Regions from separate parts of the Gracilibacillus sp. Marseille-QA3620 genome, predicted to be linked through region 2. Evidence: a T-box and tRNA genes for the amino acid it is inferred to sense, from the RefSeq annotation. Region 2 holds a T-box; the other holds one or more tRNA genes.

Region 1 (6,435 bases), 1.0 Mb from region 2:
CTGAGGAAGGCTCGTCCGCTCAGGGTTAGTCAGGACCTAAGCCGAGGCCGAAAGGCGTAGGCGATGGACAACAGGTTGATATTCCTGTACCACCTCTCTTCCATTTGAGTGATGGGGGGACGCAGTAGGATAGGGTAAGCGCGCTGTTGGATATGCGCGTCCAAGCAGTTAGGCCGATGAGTAGGCAAATCCGCTCATCACACAAGGCTGAGCTGTGATGGCGAGGGAACTAGAGTACCGAAGTTCCTGATTCCACACTGCCAAGAAAAGCCTCTAGCGAGGAAGAAGGTGCCTGTACCGCAAACCGACACAGGTAGGCGAGGAGAGAATCCTAAGGTGATCGAGAGAACTCTCGTTAAGGAACTCGGCAAAATGACCCCGTAACTTCGGGAGAAGGGGTGCTCACCAGGGTGTCAAAGCCCAGGTGAGCCGCAGTGAAAAGGCCCAGGCGACTGTTTAGCAAAAACACAGGTCTCTGCGAAGCCGCAAGGCGAAGTATAGGGGCTGACGCCTGCCCGGTGCTGGAAGGTTAAGAGGAGCGCTTAGCATTAGCGAAGGTGCGAATTGAAGCCCCAGTAAACGGCGGCCGTAACTATAACGGTCCTAAGGTAGCGAAATTCCTTGTCGGGTAAGTTCCGACCCGCACGAAAGGCGTAACGATCTGGGCACTGTCTCAACGAGAGACTCGGTGAAATTATAGTACCTGTGAAGATGCAGGTTACCCGCGACAGGACGGAAAGACCCCGTGGAGCTTTACTGCAGCCTGATATTGAATTTTGGTACAGCTTGTACAGGATAGGTAGGAGCCTTTGAAGCCGGAGCGCCAGCTTCGGTGGAGGCGTCGGTGGGATACTACCCCCGCTGTATTGAACTTCTAACCCGCACCCCTGAACCGGGGTGGGAGACAGTGTCAGGTGGGCAGTTTGACTGGGGCGGTCGCCTCCTAAAGAGTAACGGAGGCGCCCAAAGGTTCCCTCAGAATGGTTGGAAATCATTCGCAGAGTGTAAAGGCACAAGGGAGCTTGACTGCGAGACCTACAAGTCGAGCAGGGACGAAAGTCGGGCTTAGTGATCCGGTGGTTCCGCATGGAAGGGCCATCGCTCAACGGATAAAAGCTACCCCGGGGATAACAGGCTTATCTCCCCCAAGAGTCCACATCGACGGGGAGGTTTGGCACCTCGATGTCGGCTCATCGCATCCTGGGGCTGTAGTCGGTCCCAAGGGTTGGGCTGTTCGCCCATTAAAGCGGTACGCGAGCTGGGTTCAGAACGTCGTGAGACAGTTCGGTCCCTATCCGTCGTGGGCGCAGGAAATTTGAGAGGAGCTGTCCTTAGTACGAGAGGACCGGGATGGACGCACCGCTGGTGTACCAGTTGTTCCGCCAGGAGCATAGCTGGGTAGCTACGTGCGGACGGGATAAGTGCTGAAAGCATCTAAGCATGAAGCCCCCCTCGAGATGAGATTTCCCATAGCGCAAGCTAGTAAGAACCCTGAAAGATGATCAGGTAGATAGGTCCGAGGTGGAAGTGTGGCGACACATGGAGCTGACGGATACTAATCGTTCGAGGACTTAACCAAGAACAAAACGCATAGGCCAAACAAACATTATCCAGTTTTGAAAGAATGATTCAACATTCTTTTATAAGTCCGGTAACGATGGCGAAGAGGCCACACCCGTTCCCATTCCGAACACGGAAGTTAAGCTCTTCAGCGCCGATGGTAGTTGGGGCTCACGCCCCTGTGAGAGTAGGACGTTGCCGGGCACATACCTTATACTATTCCGCAGTAGCTCAGTGGTAGAGCATTCGGCTGTTAACCGAACGGTCGTAGGTTCGAATCCTACCTGCGGAGCCATTTCTTGCTCGATTGTGCTTCCATAGCTCAGCAGGTAGAGCACTTCCATGGTAAGGAAGAGGTCAGCGGTTCGAGCCCGCTTGGAAGCTCTCGATTGCAGTTATGAAAAAGAAAGAGGCCCCTTGGTCAAGCGGTTAAGACACCGCCCTTTCACGGCGGTAACACGGGTTCGAATCCCGTAGGGGTCACCATTATCTATATGGAGGATTAGCTCAGCTGGGAGAGCATCTGCCTTACAAGCAGAGGGTCGGCGGTTCGATCCCGTCATCCTCCACCATTAAAATTACCAAACATTTCTTGGTGAAAGTGAACGAAATATCGTTTATACTAATAAATGTCTTATGAAACGTTGATATTATGCCGGTGTAGCTCAATTGGTAGAGCAACTGACTTGTAATCAGTAGGTTGGGGGTTCAAGTCCTCTTGCCGGCACTCTTTAAAACGGAGGGGTAGCGAAGTGGCTAAACGCGGCGGACTGTAAATCCGCTCCTTCGGGTTCGGCAGTTCGAATCTGCCCCCCTCCACCATTTCTTATAAGAAACATCCAACGGACAAAAGAGATTGTCCCTTTTTCTTTTTATTGGGCTATAGCCAAGTGGTAAGGCAACGGACTTTGACTCCGTCATTCGTAGGTTCGAATCCTGCTAGCCCAGCCAATATGAGAGCCATTAGCTCAGTCGGTAGAGCATCTGACTTTTAATCAGAGGGTCGAAGGTTCGAGTCCTTCATGGCTCATTTTGCGGAAGTAGTTCAGTGGTAGAACACCACCTTGCCAAGGTGGGGGTCGCGGGTTCGAATCCCGTCTTCCGCTCCAATGAATAATAATAGTTAAACCTTAGTTGCAATGCAATTAAGGTTTTTTTGTGTGCATCCTGCATAGGCGAAAACTTGGTGGTACAAGTCCACTACAGGCTTGGCAATAGGAACGGTTAGCGAAAGGGAAGGCGGCTATTGTGAGGTAGTGGCTGAAAGAAGCTGGACGCAAACTCCCGGACGGACGAACAGAAACTAGATACAAGGCTGGCTTAGGTCAGATGAGCCTGCACAACAAGACGAAGTCCAATACTGCCCGAAACCTAATGGAGGAAAGTGTAAACTAGGCATTCCAACCGTTATCGACCGAATGCTTCAACAAGCTATCCATTTCCAAGAGTTACGTCCTTCACCGCTCCTTAACAGATAAAGAGCTGGCACGTCACGGATATGAAGACATATCTGTGACGTGCCAGCTCATTTACTCAAGCTATTGAACCGCCGTATACGGATCTGTACATACGGTGGTGTGAGAGGGGAAATTCAAGTGAATTTCCCCTTTACTCGATTTTTAAAGGGTACGAATATAAGAATAAATCATTTTATACATTGCTTGTCATATGAGGCAACAAAGCCTACAATTGAGGAGAATGGAGCAAGAGCGATTATTAGAGGACATGAAAAGAAGCAGCATCCTGTATATAGAGGACTACTGCTTTTTGTATACGTACCTTGTTTGATTTTGATACTGATTGATTAACGAATCAAGTTCAGTACTAGCCTTAATGACATCAGAATCGACCATTGAAGAGTGAGAAGCCAATGTAATCATCCGTTGGCGGTATTTCTCAATATCCTTCATTAATGTATGTAGTTCCAATTCGTCACTCCTTACTTACCATATATATTCCTTTTTTACCCAAAATTTTCAAAAAATAAACACTTTCTTTATTCATTTTTATAAAACATGCTAATAAATGAAACTTTTTTCTAGGGCCAGGCGTATATAAGCAAAAAGGCCGCTAATGCGGAGGATGGGAAATTTGGAAGGACTAATAAAAGAAAGAATCCAACAAGTGCGTGATGGAGACCAGCGTGCCTTTGAGGATATAGTTGAATTTTATAAAGACAAGGTATTCCAATTATGCTATCGCATGCTTGGAGACCGCTATGAGGCTGAGGACGTCGCACAGGAGGCCTTTCTTCGGGCATACGTAAATATCCATACATTCCAGATGAACCGTAAATTCTCGACTTGGTTATACCGGATTGCGACGAATCTTTGTATAGATCGAATTCGAAAGAAGAAGCCGGATTTCTACTTGGACGCTGAGGTGGCTGGAACGGAAGGGCTTGATATGTATTCTCAAATTCCCTCCGCTGAGAAACTGCCTGAGGAGGAGCTCGAGAACCTGGAGCTGAAGGAAAGGGTTCAGCTGGAGATTCAAAAGCTTCCAGAGAAGTATCGAGCAGCAATTGTGCTGAAGTATGTGGATGAGCTTTCCTTAAAGGAAATCAGCGAGATTCTCCATTTGCCGATTGGAACAGTCAAGACGCGAATTCATAGAGGAAGAGATGCATTGCGCAAATCAATGCAATCTTTATAATGAGGTGAATGATAATGAGACAATGTCCGGATGATATCGAGGAATATATCCATGATTATCTTGATGGAGAGATTGATAAGGAAAAAGCAAATATACTCCTGGCTCACATCGCGGACTGTGATGAGTGCATGCTGACATTTCAGGAGCTGAACAGAACGATTGCCTTGCTGCAAGGTTCTCATATAGAAGCACCCGCTGGCTTCACAAACAAGGTTATGGATTGCTTGCCAAAGCAATCTCGCAAGATAAATATGAAAAGATGGCTTCAGCGAAATCCTGTCTTGATTGCTGCCTCCATGTTCCTCATGCTGATGGGTGGAACGATGTTCTCCTATTGGGGAGAAGAACAGCAGTTTTCCTTCTCGAAGGATCCAGATATCGTCGTAATGGGTCAGACCGTTATTGTTCCAGAGGGCAAGACGATTGAAGGAGATATGGTCGTCAAAAATGGCAATATTAAGGTTGAAGGAACCGTCCAAGGTGATCTAACCGTTATTAACGGGGAGAAGTATCTTGCCGGAGCTGGAGAGGTAACAGGAGATATAGAAGAGATTGATCAATTATTTGAATGGGTTTGGTATAACATTAAAGAAACCGTGAAAAATATAATTGAATAAGACCTCGTGATAAATTGGTGGACCTTCCGGATGGAGGTCTGTTTTTTTGAACACACAGATTAGACTGAACTGTTAGAGTTTGTCCGACAGTATGTTATAATAATGGAGTTATATGTATGGACGGGCATAAGAATTAAAAGCCGTCAATGGGAAAGGACATGACTGGAGGACATGACATGCCGTTTCTAGAGAATTTTTCTTTATTAGATTATATAATCAGTATCGCAGATATATTTCTGGTCTGGCTGGTATTTTATAAATTATTGCAAATTATACAAGGAACAAAGGCTGTACAGCTATTAAGAGGGATCATCTTAATCATCGGCGTACGGTTTGCAAGTGAGATTATTGGGCTTAATACGCTGAGTTACCTTATGGAGCAAACGATGACATGGGGGGTACTCGCCATTATCATCATCTTCCAGCCTGAGCTTAGGAGAGCCCTTGAGCAGCTGGGAAGGGGCAAATGGTTCCGCTCCACGAGTATTGAAGATAATGAACATGAGCAAATGATTGAGGCCATTGTGAAGTCTACAAGCTATATGGCGAAAAGGCGGATTGGTGCTTTGATGTCCATTGAACGAGAAACAGGCCTGAATGACTATATTGAGACAGGAATTTCACTTGAATCAAAGGTGACCTCTGAATTGCTCATTAATATCTTTATTCCGAATACGCCGCTTCATGATGGTGCAGTGATTCTGAAAAATAATCAAGTTGCCGCGGCAGCATGTTATCTGCCTTTATCTGAGAGTCCATTTGTTTCAAAGGAGCTTGGAACACGACATAGGGCAGCACTTGGCATTAGTGAAGTAACAGACAGCATTACCATTGTTGTCTCAGAGGAGACAGGCAGTGTGTCTCTCACGAAGAATGGAGAGCTCTATCGGAATCTTTCTCTGGATGAGCTTCAAAACATGCTGGAAAATGAATTGACGATCAGCAATAAAACGACTTCTTCAAATCTTTGGAATTGGAGGTCGAAGAGAAATGGATAAAATCACATCGAGCGGATGGTTTATGAAGGTCGGCGCGTTTGTGATAGCGTTCCTGCTATTTATTTCTGTCAACAGTACTCCTGGAAATATTACAAGCACACAATCAAAGGAAGGGTCCACACTTATTAATGATGTACCTGTTGAAATATACTATGACACAGACAATTTGATTGTCAGCGGTGCTCCAGATACAGTGGGGATTACTCTTGAAGGTCCTGAAAGTATTGTAATGGCTACACGCAATAAGATGGACTTTGAGATCTATATAGATTTATCCAATGCAGAAATTGGCTCTCAAAGAGCGCCTATCGAAGTGAAGGGCTTGTCTGATAAGCTGAATTATCAGCTAACCCAAGCTTATGTGGATGTAGATGTCGAGGAGAAGGTGACAGAGGAATATAAAGTCGAGGCGGAGTTTGATAAGAGTGTTCTAGGTGAGGGCTATCAAGCCGGTTCACCGGTTATTGACCCTGCAAAGGTGCAAATCACGGGTGCGAAGAGCTTGGTTAATCAAATTGCCATAGTCAGAGCTGCAGTGAACACAGATGGCAATGTGACAAAGGATATTAATACTGAGGCGGCTGTTCAAGCATATGATGCCAATA
Region 2 (6,435 bases):
CATTGGGCTAAACTTTCCGCTATATTTTGCGCTGCTGGACATCAAATGGTCTTTTCTTGCAGATTGAAAAGAGCAGCTGAACCAAGAGAAAGATACTTTCTAATTAAGAAAGGACCTAAATCGCTGGAACTAAAACTTTTAGATAGAAAATTGAGTCACATTTAATTGAACGGCGAAAAGGCCGGAGGAGTTATCTTGCGCATAGACAATAAATCAATCGTATTTGGTTGATGTTCTTTTAATATCATCAAACTCGTATAGTCGTTGAATTGGGACGGCGGCATGGCAGGCAATTAAAATAAAAAAGCTGACCCGAATATCCGTATAAGTTACGGAGCTTGGGTCAGCTTTTTACTTTTTAGAGATGCTTAAGCTGCTTCATCTTCTTTAGGTTCTGCAGATGCTGGCTCTGCAGCTTCAGCAGGTTCGTCAGCTTCTGCCGGCTTATCATCAGCTGGTTTATCATCAGCCGGTTTATCATCGGCTGGTTTATCTGCTGCTTCATCGTCATTTGTTTGTTCAGCTGGCTTAGGCTTTACATTTGGTTTGTTTTCTTCTTTTTTCTTATTGTCTTCCTTCTCTTCTTTTTTACTGTCTTCTTTCTTATTGTCTTCTTTCTTCTCATCCGCTTTCTTTTCAGTCTTAAATTCTATCTTATTGGACGGTTTTGAGACATTGCCGGCAATATCAACGGCAACAACATAGTAGCTTCCTGTTCCGCTCGATGTGAAGCTTCTACTGTCGTCTGCCTTGATGGCTGCGACCTTTTTGCCGTTTTGATAGACATAGTAGCCAATGACATCATTCTCGCCTGTCGTGCTCCAGCTGAGGGACTTGCCGTTTGCTGTAACAGCTGGGGCTCCTGGCGCTTTTCCATTATCGTTTAATGTAGCACCGCCGACGACCAGGTTTTTGAACGAATCTCCCTTCGGCATGATGGACGATTTATCTATTACATATTGTCCGCCAATACTGTTAAAGAAGTCCGCGCTTACCGCGATACCTTTTTCGGTGAACTCAGAAGGTGTTCCTTTATGGGCGAGATATTTCTTGCCGTTAATGAACACATAGCTTTCACTTGATGTTGGCATATTGCCGCCTCCTTTAGGGAGATGGCTTGCGTTAAAGTAATCGGATACGGTCAGCTGGGCGTTTGAACAGGCAGCTGAAGCCAATGTTCCCGTCAGCATACAGTAAGATCTCTTCACTATACCGCCAGGCATTTGATGCTGGCTTGATGGAGCTATCAGCTTCGGATTAACATCATAAGCTGAGTTAATCAGTTGGGCCCATAAGCTCTGGTTCCGCTGGGAATAGCTCATCCCGCCCGTTTCGACTGATCCGTTTGAGTCATAGCCCATCCAGACGCCGAAGGTCACATTTGGGTTAGTAGCCACAAACCAGGCATCACGGAAGCTTTGGCTCGTTCCGGTTTTACCGGCCCAGTCACTATAGAATTTCAGCTTGTTATTGATTCCGGCTGCTGTCCCAGATTTTAGGACATCCCGCATCATGTCTAGTGTCAGATAGGCCGTTTGAGGACTGAATACTTTCTTTGCCTTTGACTTATGCTCGAAGATGATATTTCCATCGTTATCTTCGATTTTCTCAATCATATACGCGTCTACGAATTCGCCGCCGTTGGCGAATGTGGCAAATGCATTGGTGTTTTCCTCAACTGTGACTCCTCTTTCAAGGGCTCCAAGGGAAGTTGATAGATTAGTATAATCAGCTTCAATCAATGAACTGAAGCCCATTTTTTTCAGGTATTCTGCCGGTCGGCGATTCAATATTTCCTTATATTGCAGCACGGCCGGAATATTGTAGGACCTTTTCAAGGCTTCCCTTGCTGTCGTCAGCCCTGTAATCCCGCCGCCAGCATAGTTCCCAGGTTTATAGCCATTGATGTTTATCGGCGCATTAATCAATGTCTTGGCAGGGTAGGAGACCCCATACTCGATGGCTGGCGCATACACCAATAATGGCTTCATTGTTGATCCGTTGGAGCGGACCGCCGCAGTCGCATGGTTCAGCTGCTCTCGCTCGAAATCACGTCCTCCGACAAAGCTTAGAATTTTGCCGGTTGAGTTCTCAATCAGAATGGCTCCTGTGTCAATCGGTTCATTGACGATTACAGTTTCCCCTGTTTCGGGGTCTGTTTTTTCCGCAGGGCGGGTTCCTTGATAATAGGAGAAATTCTTCGTGACTTTTTGCATATTGTCGTACATTTTTTTATCAATGGTTGTATGGATTTTATATCCGTTTTGCCTGATTGTTTGGTCAGCAAGATTGTAGTATTGCTGATAAAGGTCATCGTCTTCCTTTAAATCCTTTGCCTTGTATCCGTCTTTCTTGGCGAGAATAGGCATCATGATTTCAATGGCTCGTTTCTCTACCTCATACGTTAAGTAAGGATAGCGCTCTGTGGAGGAAGGCTGTCTTTTCGCTAAATGAGCCTTTACATCATATTTTAGCGCCTCATCATATTCCTTTTTCGTAATATCCCCATTATTGTACATCCGTTTCAGCACGGTTTTCATTCGGTTGAGTCCCGGGCTTATATCCTCCTTCACTTCCCCATATTGAGTGAAGGGTGTGTAGGAATAAGGGTTTTGTGGCAATCCTGCAATGAAGGCAGCCTGCGGCAGTGATAAATCTTTCGCATTAACGCCGAAAATCCCTTGTGCCGCAGTTTGAACTCCGGCAATATTTCGGCCGGATGAGTTGCGGCCAAATGGAGAGATATTCAAATAGGATTCGAGTATTTCATCCTTTTCTAGAAATTTCTCAAGGCGCATCGCCAATAAGATTTCCTTCGCTTTCCTGTCGAATGAAACCTCGTTTGTGAGGATTTGCTGCTTAATTAGCTGCTGGGTTAACGTGCTTCCTCCAGTCTGGACGGCTGAGCCAGTCACTTCTTGGAAGACAGCGCGCATTAAAGCCTTTGGTACGACACCATCATGCTTATAGAAATAGGCATCCTCTGTGGCAATCAAGGCTTTCTTCACGTGTTCAGATACATTCTCAAGCTTTACTTCCTGGCGCTCAAGGTCTGTGCGCAGCTTTCCTAAATACACATTATCAGAGAAATAGATCTCCGATGTTTCCTCGTAATTTAGCAAACTATTTTTTAATTGTTTTTCGCTGCGTACAGGCTCATCCTTTACAATGGAGGCAAAATAGCCTGCACCGACCCCACCGGCAAAAAATATGCCAATGATGGTGACGATTATAAATATAAGAACATAATTCCAGACGACTTGATATGTGATGCTTGCTTTCCGCTTGACCGTTGGCTTCGTTGCATATGAGTAGAGGGATTGGGCCCCTTTTTTAAGTTTGTTGAATATTTCTTCCAATTTTTCACACTCCTCTAAGAAATCATGTACATTATAGCATATCGTTGGAAAATCGTATAAAAGATTCTATTATTACCTGAAAGATGTCTAAAATGGGTTTGACAAGGGCAGGATAAATATGATAAAAATTTCATATCATCTATTCATTTAAAAAGCGATGCAATGACAGGAATCCAGTAGTTAATCCGTCCCTGTTTTAGAGAGCCGGTGGTTTGGTGTGAACCGGCACAAACGGTTTAATGAATTACCTCCTGTAGCAGCATTCGTGAAGGCTTTGCCCCCGAGGGCAGGCTGTGTAGCGTATGCCGGTTCCTTACCGTTATAAGGAATTAAGCGGCGGGAAAATGTGATTTATCCCGCAAGTTGGGTGGTACCGCGATTTATTCGTCCCTTCATATTTGTGAAGGGGCTTTTTTGTGTTCAATTTGCTGCACATAGTCGAAAAATGATTCATGCGGGCACATAAGAAAATGAAGAACTATGTTTAGCGTTTTTAACTAATAGGAGGAATGACAATGGATTTACTTCAGGATTTGCAATGGAGAGGCATTATTTATCAACAAACAGATGAAGAAGGCTTAAAGGAACAACTACAGAAGGAAGCAACATCTTTGTATTGTGGTGTTGACCCTACTGCAGATAGCATGCATATTGGTCACTTGCTGCCGTTCTTGACACTGCGCCGCTTCCAACAGGCTGGCCATAAGCCGATTATTCTTGTCGGCGGTGCAACCGGCATGATCGGTGACCCGAGCGGTAAAACGCAGGAGCGTCAATTGCAAACGGTTGAAGCTATTCAGCACAATGTTAAATGTCTGCAAAAGCAATTAGAGCGTATCTTTGATTTTGAAGGAGAAAACGGTGCAGTTATGACCAATAACTTTGACTGGATCGGCTCTCTTGATATGATTACCTTCCTGCGCGATTACGGGAAGCATATCGGAATCAACTATATGCTTGCAAAGGATACGATTGCTTCAAGATTAGATACAGGTATTTCTTTCACAGAATTTACGTACACCATTCTACAGGCCATTGACTTTAAGCATTTATATGAGAAGTATAATTGCAAAATTCAGCTTGGCGGGAGCGACCAATGGGGAAATATCACAACTGGATTAGACTTAATCCGCAAAACCCAAGGTGAGGGAGCGAAAGCATACGGCTTAACGATTCCGCTTGTTACGAAGTCTGATGGTACGAAATTCGGTAAAACAGAAGGCGGCGCTGTTTGGCTTGATGCAGAGAAAACAACTCCTTATGAGTTTTACCAGTTCTGGATTAACACAGCGGACCAGGATGTTGTGAACTACTTGAAGATCTTTACCTTCCTATCAAAAGAAGAAATTGAAGCGCTTGAAGCATCTGTTGAAACAGAGCCTCATTTGCGTAAAGCTCAAAAAGCATTAGCGGAAGAAATGACCCGCCTTGTACATGGGCAGGATGCGCTTGATAAAGCTATCAACATCACACAGGCATTATTCAGCGGAAATGTAAAAGAGCTAAGTGCGAATGATATTAAGCAAGGTTTCAAGGATGTGCCATCCTATGTACCGGCAGCTGACGAGGAGCTGACATTAGTCGAGCTGCTTGTTAATGCGAAAATCTCTCCATCTAAACGCCAAGCGCGTGAGGATATTACAAATGGAGCCATCAGCATTAATGGCGATAAAGTAACAGATCTTTCTTATGTAGTGTCTGCTGATGACCGGATTGAAGACCAATTCACCGTCATCCGCCGCGGTAAGAAGAAGTACACATTAATTAAATTTGCTTAATGTACAGATAAACCCAGAAGCTTAAATCAGCTCCTGGGTTTTTATGTTCAGTCTAACAAAAAAACCATCCCAAAAGGGATGGTTTTTCGTAACGGGCAGATTAACGAGAGTAGAACTCAACGATAAGTGCTTCGTTAATTTCAGCTGGAAGCTCAGAACGCTCTGGTAAACGAGTGAATGTTCCTTCAAGCTTGTCAGCATCGAATGTTAAGAAATCAGGTACGAAGTTGTTTACTTCGATTGCTTCTTTGATAACATCAAGGTTGCGAGATTTTTCGCGAACGCCGATTGTTTGGCCAGCAGTCAAACGGTAAGATGGGATGTCAACGCGACGTCCATCAACTAGGATATGACCGTGGTTTACAAGTTGGCGAGCAGCACGACGAGTACGTGCTAAACCTAAACGGTAAACAACGTTGTCAAGGCGAGATTCAAGAAGAACCATGAAGTTCTCACCGTGTTTACCTTGAAGTTTGCCAGCTCTATCAAAGATAGTGCGGAATTGGCGTTCGTTCACACCGTACATGTGACGAAGTTTTTGTTTTTCTTGCAATTGCAAACCGTATTCGGAAAGCTTTTTGCGTTGGTTAGGACCGTGTTGTCCTGGAGCGTAAGGACGCTTTTCTAGTTCTTTACCAGTACCGCTTAGGGAAATTCCTAAACGACGGGACAGTTTCCAAGATGGACCTGTATAACGAGCCATAAGTAGACTCCTCCTTGATTGTTTTTATTTTTGTAAAATAAAAACCGATGTTTACATACATTACTGCCATTTCATTTTCATGCACCTTCGCCCTAGCAGCAGCGGGTTACGAGATGCACCTCAATGACTTGAGGAATGAAATGAACGAATAAAGACGTGAACATAAGCTGCGATATTTTACACAAGGAGTATTGTATAATTTATTCATAGGGAAGTCAAGGTATTATCTTGTTATTGGAAAATGCGAACAACTAATGACGGATTATTTAGGTCGATTGTCATAGAACAAGAAGATCATGTATTTCATTAGAAAAACAGTTGAAATAGGATTAATAACTAAAAAGGACCATGCCGGCTTAAAGATAAAGGCAGACGTGGAATACGGATTGGCGTTTAGCAATTGCTTTCATGGGAAGGCTGGGACATAATTATTTCAGCCAATGATAACCCCGAATGATTTGATGATAGATTATCGTCAAATCATTCGGGTCTTTATTTGTTGTTTTCCGTGTAATAGTTAATTGTGGCTTTTTATTATTCATGACTAGTGGAAGGGAGAGAACCTATTTCCAACTGTTATTGAATAGGGAGAATA

The links. A T-box is a leader RNA that pairs with one kind of tRNA and senses whether it is charged. The one in region 2 lies ahead of tyrS (tyrosine--tRNA ligase), so its partner is inferred to be a tRNA-Tyr.
Region 1: it encodes a tRNA-Tyr, which carries the amino acid that the T-box ahead of tyrS (tyrosine--tRNA ligase) is inferred to sense. The anticodon was not compared.

What each region holds. Positions count from the first base shown of each region.
Region 1 covers NZ_CM143102.1:162,768-169,202, forward strand. Annotated here, with positions in the region: rRNA gene ACY8DX_RS00900 (23S ribosomal RNA) at 1-1,579, shown strand, start outside; rRNA gene rrf (5S ribosomal RNA) at 1,648-1,764, shown strand; tRNA gene ACY8DX_RS00910 (tRNA-Asn) at 1,781-1,855, shown strand; tRNA gene ACY8DX_RS00915 (tRNA-Thr) at 1,872-1,944, shown strand; tRNA gene ACY8DX_RS00920 (tRNA-Glu) at 1,972-2,046, shown strand; tRNA gene ACY8DX_RS00925 (tRNA-Val) at 2,057-2,132, shown strand; tRNA gene ACY8DX_RS00930 (tRNA-Thr) at 2,215-2,287, shown strand; tRNA gene ACY8DX_RS00935 (tRNA-Tyr) at 2,299-2,382, shown strand; tRNA gene ACY8DX_RS00940 (tRNA-Gln) at 2,437-2,511, shown strand; tRNA gene ACY8DX_RS00945 (tRNA-Lys) at 2,518-2,590, shown strand; tRNA gene ACY8DX_RS00950 (tRNA-Gly) at 2,595-2,669, shown strand; gene ACY8DX_RS00955 (aspartyl-phosphate phosphatase Spo0E family protein) at 3,318-3,488, opposite strand; gene sigW (RNA polymerase sigma factor SigW) at 3,643-4,215, shown strand; gene ACY8DX_RS00965 (zf-HC2 domain-containing protein) at 4,230-4,832, shown strand; gene cdaA (diadenylate cyclase CdaA) at 5,009-5,830, shown strand; gene ACY8DX_RS00975 (CdaR family protein) at 5,823-6,435, shown strand, end outside.
Region 2 covers NZ_CM143102.1:3,410,887-3,417,321, reverse strand. Annotated here, with positions in the region: gene ACY8DX_RS17140 (transglycosylase domain-containing protein) at 369-3,359, opposite strand; T-box leader at 3,513-3,754, shown strand; gene tyrS (tyrosine--tRNA ligase) at 3,875-5,137, shown strand; gene rpsD (30S ribosomal protein S4) at 5,238-5,840, opposite strand.